One region of the Erwinia persicina genome, then DNA from elsewhere that is predicted to be linked to it. Evidence: riboswitches for the same ligand, from Rfam matches in the RefSeq annotation. Region 1 holds a riboswitch; each other region holds the start of a gene.
The links. A riboswitch is a leader RNA that binds a small molecule or an ion and turns the genes downstream of it on or off. The one in region 1 is predicted to bind thiamine pyrophosphate.
Positions count from the first base shown of each region.

Region 2: another riboswitch for thiamine pyrophosphate. It lies ahead of K6L24_RS21650 (FAD-dependent oxidoreductase); the one in region 1 lies ahead of thiC (phosphomethylpyrimidine synthase ThiC).
Region 3: another riboswitch for thiamine pyrophosphate. It lies ahead of thiB (thiamine ABC transporter substrate binding subunit); the one in region 1 lies ahead of thiC (phosphomethylpyrimidine synthase ThiC).

Region 1 covers NZ_CP082141.1:4,341,078-4,345,818, reverse strand. Annotated here, with positions in the region: gene thiC (phosphomethylpyrimidine synthase ThiC) at 1-1,546, opposite strand, end outside; TPP riboswitch at 1,631-1,731, opposite strand; gene K6L24_RS20045 (Rsd/AlgQ family anti-sigma factor) at 1,922-2,428, opposite strand; gene nudC (NAD(+) diphosphatase) at 2,504-3,277, shown strand; gene K6L24_RS20035 (bactofilin family protein) at 3,644-4,366, shown strand; gene hemE (uroporphyrinogen decarboxylase) at 4,520-4,741, shown strand, end outside.
Region 2 covers NZ_CP082142.1:19,011-23,751, reverse strand. Annotated here, with positions in the region: gene K6L24_RS21665 (HesA/MoeB/ThiF family protein) at 1-217, opposite strand, end outside; gene K6L24_RS21660 (thiazole synthase) at 221-991, opposite strand; gene thiS (sulfur carrier protein ThiS) at 995-1,192, opposite strand; partial or broken gene K6L24_RS21650 (FAD-dependent oxidoreductase) at 1,189-2,120, opposite strand; TPP riboswitch at 2,275-2,396, opposite strand; gene K6L24_RS21645 (choline transporter) at 2,726-4,741, shown strand, end outside.
Region 3 covers NZ_CP082141.1:3,831,583-3,836,323, forward strand. Annotated here, with positions in the region: gene K6L24_RS17780 (MFS transporter) at 1-1,177, opposite strand, end outside; gene sgrR (HTH-type transcriptional regulator SgrR) at 1,436-3,097, shown strand; TPP riboswitch at 3,133-3,273, shown strand; gene thiB (thiamine ABC transporter substrate binding subunit) at 3,312-4,298, shown strand; gene thiP (thiamine/thiamine pyrophosphate ABC transporter permease ThiP) at 4,274-4,741, shown strand, end outside.

The DNA.
Region 1 (4,741 bases):
CCTCTTTATTCGGCAGGCCGAGATGCTCTTTCGGCGTCACGTAGCATAGCATCGCGCAGCCAAACCAGCCGATCATCGCGGCACCGATGCCGGAGGTAAAATGGTCGTAACCCGGAGCAATATCTGTGGTCAGAGGGCCCAGGGTGTAAAACGGGGCTTCATGACAGTGTTCGAGCTGTTCTGTCATATTGACGCGGATCATCTGCATCGGGATGTGGCCGGGTCCTTCAATCATTACCTGAACATCATATTCCCAGGCGATTTTGGTCAGCTCGCCCAGCGTGCGCAGTTCGGCAAACTGCGCTTCATCGTTAGCATCCTGGATGGAGCCCGGACGCAGTCCGTCCCCCAGTGACAGTGAGATATCATAGGCCGCGCAGATTTCACAGATATCGCGGAAATGCTGATAGAGGAAGCTCTCCTGGTGGTGTGACAGGCACCATTTTGCCATGATGGATCCACCGCGCGAGACGATGCCGGTCAGGCGTTTTGCCGTCATGGGCACGTAGCGCAGCAGGACGCCAGCATGGATAGTGAAATAATCTACGCCCTGTTCAGCCTGTTCAAGCAGGGTATCGCGGAAGATAGCCCAGCTCAGATCCTCCGCCACGCCGTTCACCTTTTCCAGCGCCTGGTAAATGGGCACCGTGCCAATGGGAACCGGGCTGTTGCGCAGGATCCACTCGCGGGTTTCATGAATATAGCGGCCGGTAGACAGATCCATGACCGTATCGGCCCCCCAGCGAACCGACCACACCAGTTTTTCCACTTCCTCCTCAATAGAAGAGCTGACCGCAGAGTTACCGATATTGGCGTTTACCTTCACCAGAAAGTTTCGGCCAATAATCATCGGCTCTGATTCCGGGTGATTAATATTGGCCGGGATAATGGCACGTCCGCTGGCAACCTCCTGACGGACAAACTCGGGGGTAATGTTGTCGGGCAGATGCGCGCCGAAGCTGTGCCCGGGATGCTGTTGCAGCAGCACTTCACTGCGGATCCGCTCGCGGCCCATATTTTCACGCAGGGCGATATACTCCATTTCCGGCGTCACTATGCCCTGGCGGGCATAGTGCATCTGAGTCACACAGCGACCCGGTAGTGCACGGCGTGGACGTGGCAGATGCTCAAAGCGGAGATGATCCAGTCCTTCGTCGGCCAGGCGTTGCTGCGTAAATGTCGAACTGACCTCACTGACCTGCCCGGTATCATTGCGCTGAAGGATCCAGTTGCTGCGTAATTTTTGCAGTCCGGCATGAACATTAATGGTGGCGTCCGGATCGCCGTAAGGGCCCGCCGTATCGTATACCGGCACCGGCTCATTCTCCTCCAGCAACGGCCGATCCTGACTGCCGCCCACGGTGGTTGGGCTGAGTTGTATTTCACGCATTGGTACACGGATATCCGGCTGTGACCCGCTGAGGTAGATCCGTTTTGAATGCGGGAAAGCGGTACCGCGCAGGGAATCAATAAACTGTTGCGCTTCCGCCCGCTGCTCGCGACGACGGCTTTTTTTTTCAACGACAGGTTTTTCATGAGTAGACATAGCAATTTCCTGATAAAAGGGAAGTTTGCTTGCCTGGAGGCGGGAGTAATAAGAACGTTGTGAGAAAACTCATTTCACAGCGTTTTAGATTTTACTCTTGTTCCCTTCGCAGGTTCTAACCTGATCAGGTTCCGCGGATCCCGAATTAACGGTCTCAGCCCCTAAGGGCACTCCGACAAGAAGAATAGTGTCTTTTAAGCGGCTTTTATAGCCAGCCAGCCTGGATGCTCACGCACCAGACGTAAGCGCGCCGACCGGGCGACGCTTAAACCACAAAATGGGCACTGAAAGGGCTAAGCAGACTTCACCCTGACAGCCCATTCAGCATAAAGGGGCTTTTTGGAAACGACAAGAAGTTTAAATGACCGCTGCAGGTCAGGCCGGGCGCGCGAGCGTACAGGCGTTAGCCGCTTCCTGATTTTCCGCGTTTTTTTCCAGCGCCAGCTTGATGAATTTATCTTCCAATGTAAAACGTGCCTCCAGCGCTTCACCGACAACCGACAGAGCATGCTGGAATTCCCGATAGTTATCGTGATCGATAGCGCTTTCCAGATGAGAATCATAAACCTGCATAATCAGGTCGGTATTGGCTTTTAATGAAGGGTAAATAAGCGACGCTTTAGCCAACTGCTCTGTGCCTTCCAACTCTTTGATAAATCGTTCGTAGACAGTGAAGTGGCCCGTTGAAAGGTAATCCACCAGATTCTGGCAGAACATATCCAGCGCGTTTTCATCGAGCGTCGTCAGCGTATCCTTGTTAGGCTTGATACCAGCCATGTGATAATAGGCAATCAGCAACTGCTTGCGTGAGCGCAGACAAAAGTCTACCAGTTCACTGCACCCGCCAACGCGCGCGGTGAGGACTTCCAACTGGTTAAGCATGTTCTACTCCGTGAGTGTTATATTTTAACGTCTGACCTCAATCCAGTCTTTAAGCTGAGGATGATGAGCAAAATGATGGAACAGGAAATTTTAAGCGTAGACGCTGGCTGGTGGATTGTCAGCATGGAACATAAAATTTGGTTACCAAAAGGCGAACTTCCACGAGGGAGCGCAGATTCACTCGGCCTGAAAGGATCCCTGGGATCCCCGATTGGGGAGTGGCAGGGCGAGACGGTATGGTTGATCCGGGATACCCGTCCCCAGGAAATGGGATCGCTGCGGCAGTTGCTCGATCAGGATAGCGGCCTGTTCCAGCTGGTTGGTCGTGGCATCCAGCTGGCTGAATTTTACCGCTCTCACCGCTGGTGTGGTTACTGCGGCCATGAAATGCACCACAGTAAAACAGAATGGGCCTGCCTGTGCAGCCACTGCCGCCAGCGTTACTACCCACAAATCGCTCCCTGCATTATCGTGGCTATCCGGCGTGGCGAAGAAATACTGCTGGCGCAGCATACCCGGCACCGGAACGGCGTATTCACCGTGCTGGCCGGTTTTGTGGAAGTCGGGGAAACCCTTGAGCAGACGGTAGCGCGTGAAGTGATGGAAGAGAGTGGGATCACGGTAAAAAATCTGCGCTATGTTTCATCACAGCCCTGGCCCTTTCCACAGTCATTAATGATGGCTTTCATGGCTGATTATGACGCTGGCGAGATCAATATCGATCCGAAAGAGCTGTTATCCGCTGGCTGGTATCGTTTTGATGCTCTGCCACTGCTACCGCCTGCCGGAACCGTTGCGCGCAGGTTGATTGAGGACACCGTTGTTTTATGTCGCGCAGAGGCGGAATAATCACGCTGGGAATATGTCTTTTAGGAATTGTTTTTATTTGCGATATAATCTCCTGGCAATATCAGCCTCCTGCCAGGAGCCCCTGGATTAATTTAAGTAGAGAAGATTAACTGACTTTATCTCGCGGGGAATTTCAAATATCATTCTGTGATGAAAACGGTTGATAGCCTGTGCTATTCAAATGGTTATATTAAGTCAGGCTTAAGTAACTACTATTTCGACTGTAGTGTCATGTGAGTTTTTTCTTATTTATCTGGATGTGTATTTGTTTTGCAGGAAATGCTGAACAACGCCGTCTTGCATTTAATTATTAAGGGCCATAATTGAAACATGTCATAGTGTTTCCGTAGGTGGCGAATTACGCTAATGTCTGAAACAAAAAAACAAGGTTGCCTGTGGGGCATCTGGCTCTGCTGGGGGGTGAGCATTAGTGCCTTTCTGCTTTCGACAAGGACGGTCTTATTGCTCTCTTTGGCTGGCATGGCGTGCTTTAGCCTGCTGCTAATAATTTCGAGTCTACATACAAAAAGGATGTTTACAAACGTGTTTAATTTCAACAGGAAAGAAGAAGACCGAGCCAATGAAAAATTGCCTTCACCCGTCAAAGTAGAACCCAGTACCCTGTTCCCTTCTTCTTTAAACGACGATAACAGTACGAAAGAAACCGTTATTTCTATCGGGACGGTATTACGCGGCGAAGTGACCAATGAAAACAATATTACCATCAACGGCGTTGTCGAAGGTGACCTGACCAGCCAGAAAAGCACACAAATAGGGAAAGAGGGGAAAGTTATCGGCAAGATAAAATCCCTTAAACTGGTGGTTAACGGACTGCTTAAGGGAAGCTGTTATGCCAGAACGGTGATTATTATGTCGCGTGGCCGGATTGAAGGTGAAGTGTATGCGAACGAGTTTTCCATTGAGAAGGGTGGGGTGTTCATTGGAAACTCTCATCAGATTGAGGAGCCGCAGGCGCTGCCAGATAAAAAAGATAAAAAACTGCTGGCGGCTAACAGCGACCGCACTCCTGTTCTTACCGCAGTCGATCAAAAAGCCGCTAAAATCCCCCCTGTCAGTGAGAAAAAATAAGCCATACCCTCTTTCTGTTTTCCCCGCCCCTGATTCTGCCTGTTCCCGCTCAGCCGGGTTGCTCGCGCCGACCGCTCAATTTTTTGAGCGGTCGATCATCGTCAATTCCAATAAATGTTACACTGGCAGTCTGTATGGTGAGAGAGTCTCGTGATGAATGAACTGAAGAACGATCGATATCTGCGTGCGCTGCTGCGTCAGCCCGTTGATGTTACCCCGGTATGGATGATGCGTCAGGCCGGGCGTTATCTGCCGGAATACAAGGCCACCCGTGCGGTCGCCGGCGACTTTATGTCGCTGTGCAAAAATGCCGAGCTGGCCTGTGAAGTCACGCTGCAGCCCCTGCGGCGCTATGCGCTGGATGCGGCGATCCTG
Region 2 (4,741 bases), on a different replicon from region 1:
CCCCCATCCCGAAGAGCGTCTGGCGATGAAGATTGTGTTCCTCCACCCGATCGCCGTCATAAATCCGCAGGTAACCGACACCGGCCCCGGCCAGCAGCGGCAGCAGCGTGGCACCCAGTCCGCCCGCGCCCACTACCAGTACCCGCGCATGGTGCAGGGCCTGCTGCCCCGCATCGCCGATTTCCGGTAACATTGACTGTCGTTGATAGCGACTCATCGGCTACGGCTCCCGTGAGTGAAACTGCGCCATACCAAAAATCGGCGTCGAGGCGCTGGCCATATCGCGACGTTCGACCAGACCGGCCTGCCGGGCATCCCGTCCGGCCTGTATGGCAGCAGCAAAGGCCCCTGCCATTCGAACCGGATCCTGCGCTTTGGCAACAGCGGTATTCAGCAAAATACCGTCGAAACCCATCTCCATAGCCTCAGCCGCCTGACTGGGCGCACCAATCCCGGCGTCGATAATCAGCGGAATATCTTTAAACCAGGCGCGCATTGAGCGCAGCCCTTCTCTGTTACGCAGCCCCTGGCCGGACCCGATTGGCGCGCCCCACGGCATCAGCAGTTCACAGCCTGCTTCGATCAGTTTTTCACCCAGAATCAGGTCTTCTGTGGTGTAGGGAAACACCTGAAATCCGTCAGCGCAAAGGATACGCGCTGCCTCCACCAGGGCGAACGGGTCGGGTTGCAGCGTATCGGCATGACCGATCACCTCCAGCTTGATCCACCGCGTATCAAACAGCTCACGCGCCATATGGGCCGTGGTGACGGCCTCCTTCACGCTGTGACAGCCCGCCGTGTTCGGCAGAACCCGCTTATTCAGCCCGGTCAGCAGCTCACGAAAGGCGGTACCGTGGCTGCCTTCACGGCGCAGACTGACGGTGATAATTTCACTGCCGGAGGCCGCAAGCGCCTGCTGCAGGATCGCCGGAGAGGGGTACCCGGCGGTACCGAGCAGAAAACGTGACTGGGGTACAAAACCGTAAAACATCGTTTATCCTCCCTGCATGGGTGACAGGACTTCGAGTTCACAGCCTGGTGTGATCGGCTGCGTTTCATAGCGGGTGCGGGGCACGAACTGTCCATTTAACGCGCTGGCGACACAGCCTGCGTCAATCTGTTGTTCGCGCAGCAATTCCGCCAGGGTGCGGGCGGCAGTATCGACCGGCTGGCCGTTAAGCTGAATTTTCATATCAGGTTTTCCTGTATCAGTTGCTGCATCAGGTTTTCCGCCATCACTGGCGCGAGAAGAAAGCCGTGCCGGTACATGCCGTTAACGGACCAGACGCCGTTATGGCGATGAATGGCAGGGACATTATCAGCGTAAGCCGGTCGCAGCCCGGTGCCGCTTTCCAGCACTCTGGCTTCGGCCAGTGCCGGGTGGATGGCGTAAGCGGCACTTAACAACTCCATCATGGCGCGGGCGCTAATGGGGCTGTCATCATGGCTTTCCACCATGGTCGCCCCCAGCATAAAGCGCCCCCCCGTGCGCGGAACGAGGTAACAGGGAAAGCGGGGATGGAGCAAGCGGACGGGCCGGGAGAAGTGCACCTCATCGCTGTGCAGGATCAGCATTTCACCGCGAACGGCGCGCAGTCCCGGTTGTTCGTGGGCAGCGTGGATCCCCGGCAGTCAATAACCGTGCCGCCGGGCTTGTCCTGATGGAAGTCAACGCCGTGTTGAAGCAGGCTGGCCCGCAGTTGCTGCAGCGCGCTGCGCGGGTCGAGATGGGCCTCGCCGGCAAAGAACAGCCCGCGGGCAAAGCGCCCTTCCAGGGCGGGTTCCAGCGTGACCGGTTCCACCCACTGATGGGCGTGCGTCATGCGCGAAAAACGGGTGAGTTCAGGCGCGTCGCGCGGGGGAGCGACCACCAGGGTGCCCTGATGCTCCACGCCTTTGACACGCGCAGCCCACCACGGGGCAGACCGCTGGCCCAGCTCAACAACCTCCGCCGGGGCGCTTTCGCCTTCGCACCAGGGGGCCAGCATTCCGCCTGCCCAGTGGGATGCCGCATCATGCTGCGGTGAAGTGATCACCTCCACGGCCTGGCCGTGCTCTGCCAGCATCGTGGCGATGCACAGCCCGGCCACGCCGTCACCGATCACAGACCAGCGGCTCATGAGGTAAGGATCCTGACAGGGAGAAGGGGTGTTACCAATAGCGTCACGTTAGCCTCTCAAAACTTGATGAGACCCGTGATAAGGATAAGGAAAAAGGCGGAGGCGGAATAAACACAGGCCTGCGCGCGGGTACGCTGGGTGGCCGGCTGGCCCGTCATCAGGGTACGCGTCTTCCTACGCCAGTATCAACTGGGTCAGGTTCTAAGGGTCGCTACGCCGCGATAAATCGCTCATTAGCCTCTCAGTCTCTCTGGCGAGACTCCCCTGACAGGAACCAGTTGTATTTTACCGGGTGGGAATCGTCAAGCGATATGCGGTTTTAATGGGGAAAAAGACGGCATTTTGAGACGCTGAAATTTTTTTTAATTGAATGCTCAATCAATAAAAACTATCATTCGTGCTTCTGTTTACACAAAATTTACTTTCCGGAGGCGATTTGAGTCAAGAGTTATAACGATTAATCAATAAATTACACTAATATTCATCCTGATGGTTCTCCCAGTGTAATTAGCGGATATACGGCGGATTTTACCCAGTATGCGCTAATGCGCGCTTCGCAGAGCGGACTTCAGGTTCTTTCCCTGATCATTTTTTGCGGAGACATTATGCCGACGACTGAAATACCAGGAAAGCCTCAAAAAGATCGTATCAACCCCGTGGTTTTCTACACCTCAGCAGTACTGATTCTGCTGTTCTCCATGACGACTATTCTGTTCACTGATTTTTCCGATCGCTGGATCAATCGTACCCTCGACTGGGTATCCAACACCTTCGGCTGGTATTACCTGCTGGCCGCCACGCTGTATATCGTGTTCGTTATCTTTATGGCCTGTTCCCGCTTTGGTTCCATTAAGCTCGGCCCTGAGCAGTCCAAGCCCGAGTTCAGCCTGATGAGCTGGGCAGCCATGCTGTTTGCTGCCGGTATCGGTATCGATCTGATGTTTTTCTCGGTCGCCGAGCCGGTCACACAGTATATGATGCCGCCAGAGGGCCAGGGACAGACGATGGAAGCCGCGCGTCAGGCGATGGTCTGGACGCTGTTCCACTACGGTCTGACCGGCTGGTCCATGTATGCCCTGATGGGCATCGCCCTGGGTTACTTCAGCTACCGCTACGGCCTGCCTCTGACCATTCGTTCGGCCCTGTACCCTATTTTCGGTAAACGTATCAACGGGCCAATCGGTCATACCGTGGACATCGCCGCCGTACTCGGGACGATTTTTGGTATTGCCACCACATTGGGCATCGGCGTTGTGCAGCTGAACTATGGCCTGAAGGTGCTGTTTGATGTACCGGAAGGGCTGACGGCGCAGGCCGGGCTGATCGTGCTGTCGGTCATCATGGCCACTATCTCGGTCACCTCTGGCGTGAATAAGGGCATTCGCTTCCTGTCAGAGCTCAACGTGCTGCTGGCCTTTGGTCTGATCCTGTTTGTGCTGTTCGTCGGTGATACCAGCTTCCTGCTGAACGCGCTGGTGCTCAACGTCGGGGATTACATCAACCGCTTTATGGGCATGACGCTGAACAGTTTTGCTTTCGATCGTCCAACTGAATGGATGAACAACTGGACGCTGTTCTTCTGGGCCTGGTGGGTCGCCTGGTCACCGTTTGTTGGCCTGTTCCTGGCGCGTATTTCCCGCGGCCGTACTATCCGCCAGTTTGTGGTAGGGACGCTGACCATTCCATTTATCTTTACCCTGCTGTGGCTGTCGATCTTTGGTAACAGCGCCCTATACGAGATTATTCACGGCAATATGGCCTTCGCTGAAGAAACCATGGCGCACCCGGAGCGCGGCTTCTACAGTCTGCTGGCACAGTATCCTGGCTTTACTTTCAGCGCCTCAGTGGCCACCATCACCGGCCTGCTGTTCTATGTCACTTCCGCAGACTCTGGTTCCCTGGTGCTGGGCAACTTTACCTCGCGTCTGGCGGACATCAACAATGATGCGCCAAACTGGCTGCGTATCTTCTGGTCAGTCACCATTGGCGTCCTGACGCTGGGAATGCTGATGGTTAACGGCGTGACGGCGCTGCAGAAGACCACGGTGATCATGGGACTGCCGTTCAGCTTTGTGATCTTCTTTGTGATGGCCGGTCTGTATAAATCGCTGCGGGTGGAAGATCATCGTCGGGCCAGTGCCACGGTGAACACGCCACCGGTAGCGGTATCGCGTGACGATCGCCTGAACTGGAAACAGCGCATTTCACGCGTGATGAACTATCCGGGAACGACCCACACCCGCAAAATGTTGGATAACGTCTGTCGTCCGGCAATGGAAGAAGTCGGGCTTGAGCTGGAACGTCGTGGTGCCAAAGTGCAGGTGAATGAGCTGCCGGCGGTGGAGGATGAGCGTCTGAACCATCTGGAACTGCTGGTTGATATGGCGGATGAGCAGAGCTTCCTCTATCAGATATGGCCTCAGCGTTACTCGGTACCGGCCTTCACCTACCGGGCGCGCAGTGGCAAATCGGATTACTTCCGTCTGGAAACCTTCCTGCTGGAGGGTACGCAGGGGAACGATTTGATGGACTACACCAAAGAGCAGATCATCAATGACATTCTCGACCAGTATGAGCGTCACCTGACCTTCCTGCATATTCACCGGGAAGCACCGGGTAAT
Region 3 (4,741 bases), 510 kb from region 1:
TCACCCTTTTTTCCCGTACCCGCCATGATAATGCCAGCGCCATCAGTGCCAGCCCTAATGCGGCCCAGTAAACAGCGTGATGGCCGAAGGTTTCCGCCAGCGCCCCCTGAATAATCCCGGCCAGGATCACGCCGGTCGAAATACTGTTAGTAAACAGCGTGGTCGCCGCTCCCGGCCGTGAGGGCATTAAGTCCTGAAACCAGATCATACCTATTCCGGCAATAATGCCGATGTACACCGCGTTAAACAGCTGCAGCACCATCAGCGCCGTCCGGCTCTGAAACAGCACCAGGCCAAGGTAAAACAGTGCCCCACAGCCAATCGCCACCAGCATCATATTGCGTTTACCCAGCCGCTTAACATAATGGCCCGCCAGCAGCATCACCGGAATTTCCAGACCGGCCGCAGTGCCCATCAGCAACCCGGCCAGCGTATCCGGCATCCCCAGTACGCTGCTGATATACAACGGCATATCAATGATGTACATGGTGTTACAGGTCCACATCAGCACCGATCCGATAAACAGCATGCGCACATCGCGGCTCTTCCAGCCACTAATCGCCGTAATCGGCACGCCCGCGGATACCGCAGCGCGCGGCACCGAGGGCAGGGTAAACCAGACCAGCGCGACGCAGACCATAAACAGCAGCCCTGCCAGCAGAAACATGGCGGTAAAGCCGTAATTCAGCGCGATAGCAAAGGAGAGCGGCGGCCCAATTACCCAGGCAAGGGAAAGCTGGGCACGCATGACGGAGCTGAACATCACCGCTTCACGGGCAGAGCTGTCAGCGTATTCCCGCGCCAGCGCGAAAATCTGCGGCATCGCCACGCTGGCGATAGCAGAGAGAAAAACACCAGCGGTGACCAGCGTCAGATAATGACGGTTAAAGGCAAAAAGGAGTGCGTTGCCTGTCGCCATTACGCAGCAGAACAGGATCAGCATCCGCCGATCGCCCCGGGTGTCGGATCGCTTTGCCAGCAGCAGGCTGACCACAATCCCCGCGACCGCATTGACGGTGTAAAACAGCCCCACCCAGAACGGCCGGACTGCGACTTCGCGGCTGAGAAACAGACTCAGCGTCGGGGCCTGCAGCGCGCCGGCGATGCCGACCATAAAAGAAACCGCCATAAATGCCAGATACACCGGATGAATACGACGGCTAAAGAGCGATGACATGAATAAGGCCTCAGTGACGGGACAATGCGGATAGCTCCCCAGAGCTTAGAAGAAAACCCACGAAAAAAGCCAGCTATGCCGAAGCCAGCTGGCTGGTGAAAAGCACCATACTCAGAATACCCTTAATAGCAGGGAAATGAATAACGATGATCAAGTGCCATTCAGATATGAATGCCTCCCACTCTTTCATCTGCAGCCATTATCACCGTAATATAAGGCAGGAAAAACAGACAGCTTTTAACACAGGGTTCCTCTTTTATGTCCTCACCCCGTTTACAGCAGCAATTTATCCGGCTCTGGCAGTGCTGTGATGGTCAGCCTCAGGAGACCACCCTCAGCGACCTGGCGGTACAGCTCAGTTGCTCACGCCGCCATATGCGCAACCTGCTGAATGCCATGCAGGAACAGGGGTGGCTGGAGTGGCAGGCCGAGGCCGGGCGCGGCAAGCGATCGCGTCTGACCTTCCGCTATACCGGGCTGGCGCTGCAGCAGCAGCGGGCTGAGGATCTGCTGGAGCAGGATCGCATCGATCAGCTGGTGCAGCTAGTCGGCGATAAAAACCGCGTGCGCCAGATGCTGCTCTCCCATCTGGGCCGCAGTTTCCGTCAGGGAAAACACATTCTTCGCGTGCTCTACTATCGTCCCCTGCTCAATCTGCTGCCCGGAACGCCGCTGCGCCGCTCTGAAACGCACCTTGCCCGGCAGATTTTCAACGGGCTGGCGCGGATAAATGAGGAAAACGGGGAAATCGAGCCGGATATCGCCCATCACTGGCAGCAGATTGCCCCGGACCACTGGCGCTTCTTTTTGCGTCCGGCGATCCACTTTCATCACGGCCGTGAGCTGGACGTCGACGATGTTATCGCCAGCCTGGAACGCCTGAAAACGCAGCCACTTTACAGCCACCTAAACCGGATTGAGTGCCACACGCCCTGGACCCTGGATATTTATCTGCACCAGCCCGATAACTGGCTACCGTGGCTGCTGGGCAGCGTCAGCGCGATGATCCTGCCAAAAGAGTGGCCGCATATGCGCAACTTTGCCCGCCAGCCGGTCGGCACCGGGGCCTACGCGGTGGAACGCAATCAGCACAGCCAGCTGCGTATCTCCGCCTTTGATGACTACTTCGGCTACCGGGCGCTGATAGATGAGGTCAATATCTGGGTTCTGCCGGAGATAAGCGATGAGCTGGTCTACTCCGGGGTCAAACTGCAGAGTGAGAATACGGATGAGAAGTCGGAAGAGAGTCGTCTGGAAGAGGGCTGCTATTTTCTGATGTTCGACCAGCGCTCTGAGCAGGGGCGCAATGAACAGCTGCGCCGCTGGATCAGCACCATTTTTAACCCGATTGCCCTGCTTAACCACAGCGGCATCGCCTATCAGCGCTACTGGTTCCCGGCTTATGGCCTGCTGCCGCGCTGGCATCACCGACGCTCAATGGCGACCGCAGAAAAACCCGCAGGCCTGACGTCACTGACCATTACCTGGTACAGCGATCATATTGAGCATCAGGGGATCGCCAACGCGCTGGGGCCGATCCTTGCCGCGCACGGCGTCACGCTCATTACGCAGGAAATTGACTACGAAAGCTGGTATCGCGGTGAGGCGGAAAGTGACATCTGGCTGGGTAGCGCCAACTTCACGCTACCGCTGGAGTTTTCCCTGTTTTCGCTGCTGTATGAGATCCCACTGATGCACCACTGTGTGCCCACCGACTGGGAAAATGATGCGCGGCAGTGGCGTGAACAGACCCTGCCACTGGCAGACTGGAGCAAACAGCTGATAGACAGTAACTACCTGCATCCCCTGTTCCATCACTGGCTGCTGCTGCACGGCCAGCGAAGCATGCGCGGCGTACGCATGAATACCCTCGGCTGGTTTGACTTTAAATCAGCCTGGTTTGCGCCGCCCGAATCATGACGCTTTCGTAACAAAGACGAAACCACTAGAATAAGCCGTTCTCAACGGGGTGCGAACACCCTGCTGTGATATTGCCCGATGCCGGGTCAATGTCTGCGCAGCACGTTTTCGCTGAGAAAAACCCGTCGAACCTGATCCGGATCATACCGGCGTAGGGATTTGAGAGTGTCACTGACTCAGATCCTTTGCGCATTTTCCCTTAAAGGAACGCAAAGTGTTGAAAAAATTACTCCCTCTGCTGGCGCTGTTTTCCCTGCCTGCCCTCGCGGCGAAAGATACCCTGACGGTTTACACCTACGACTCCTTCTCTGCCGAATGGGGGCCTGGGCCGGCGATTAAAAAAGCCTTCGAAGCACAGTGCAACTGTGAGCTGAAATTCGTCGCGCTGGAAGACGGTGTCTCGCTGCTCAACCGCCTGCGTATGGAAGGGAAAAACAGCAAAGCCGACGTGGTGCTGGGGCTGGATAACAATCTGCTGGATGCGGCCGAAAAAACCGGCCTGTTTGCGCCGTCAAAGGTAGACACCCGAGATGCTACCGTGCCGGGCGGCTGGACGAACACAACTTTCGTCCCCTATGACTACGGCTGGTTTGCTTTCGTTTATGACAAGACCCGGCTGCAGAACCCGCCGAAAAGCCTGAAGGAACTGGTCGAGAGCGACCGTCCTCTGAAGGTGATTTATGAAGATCCGCGCACCAGCACCCCGGGGCTTGGCCTGCTGCTGTGGATGCAGAAAGTTTACGGCGATAAGAGCCCGGAAGCGTGGCAGCAGCTGGCGAAGAAGACCGTTACGGTGACAAAAGGATGGAGCGAGGCCTACGGTCTGTTCCTGAAAGGGGAAAGTGATATGGTGCTCAGCTACACGACCTCGCCCGCTTATCATCTGATTGAAGAGAAGAAAGATCAGTACGCCGCGGCAAACTTTAGTGAAGGCCACTATCTTCAGGTTGAGGTGGCCGGGCAGTTAAAAGCCAGTAAGCAACCTGAACTGGCACACACATTTATGCAATTCGTGATGACACAACCCTTCCAGAAAACCATTGCAACCGGCAACTGGATGTATCCGGCTACCCGAACCGCGCTGCCAGAAGGGTTCAATACCCTGACCGTGCCGGCCACCTCGTTGCAGTTCAGCCCGCAGGATGTTGCTACCCAACGCAGCCAATGGATTAGTGCATGGCAACGCGCCGTCAGCCGCTAATTCCTGGCTGGTTAGTCCCGGGCCTGCTGGCCGGGCTGCTGCTGGTCAGCGTGGCCCTGCTGGCGTTTTCCGCCCTGTGGCAAAACGCGCCCGCCACGGACTGGCGCGGACTGTGGCAGGACAGCTACCTGTGGCACGTGCTGCGCTTCTCCTTCTGGCAGGCGCTGCTATCGGCATTGCTGTCGGTTCTTCCGGCTATTCCCGTGGCGCGTGCACTTTACCGCCGTCGCTTTCCCGGGCGCGGCACGCTGCTGCGGCTGTGTGCTATGACGCTGGTGCTGCCGGTACTGGTCGCCGTGTTTGGTATTCTCAGTGTGTATGGCCGCAGCGGCTGGCTGGCACAGCTTTGCGCCCTGCTCGGCATTGGTTATTCATTCACCCCCTATGGCCTGCAGGGGATCCTGCTGGCCCATGTGTTCTTTAATCTGCCGCTGGCTACGCGC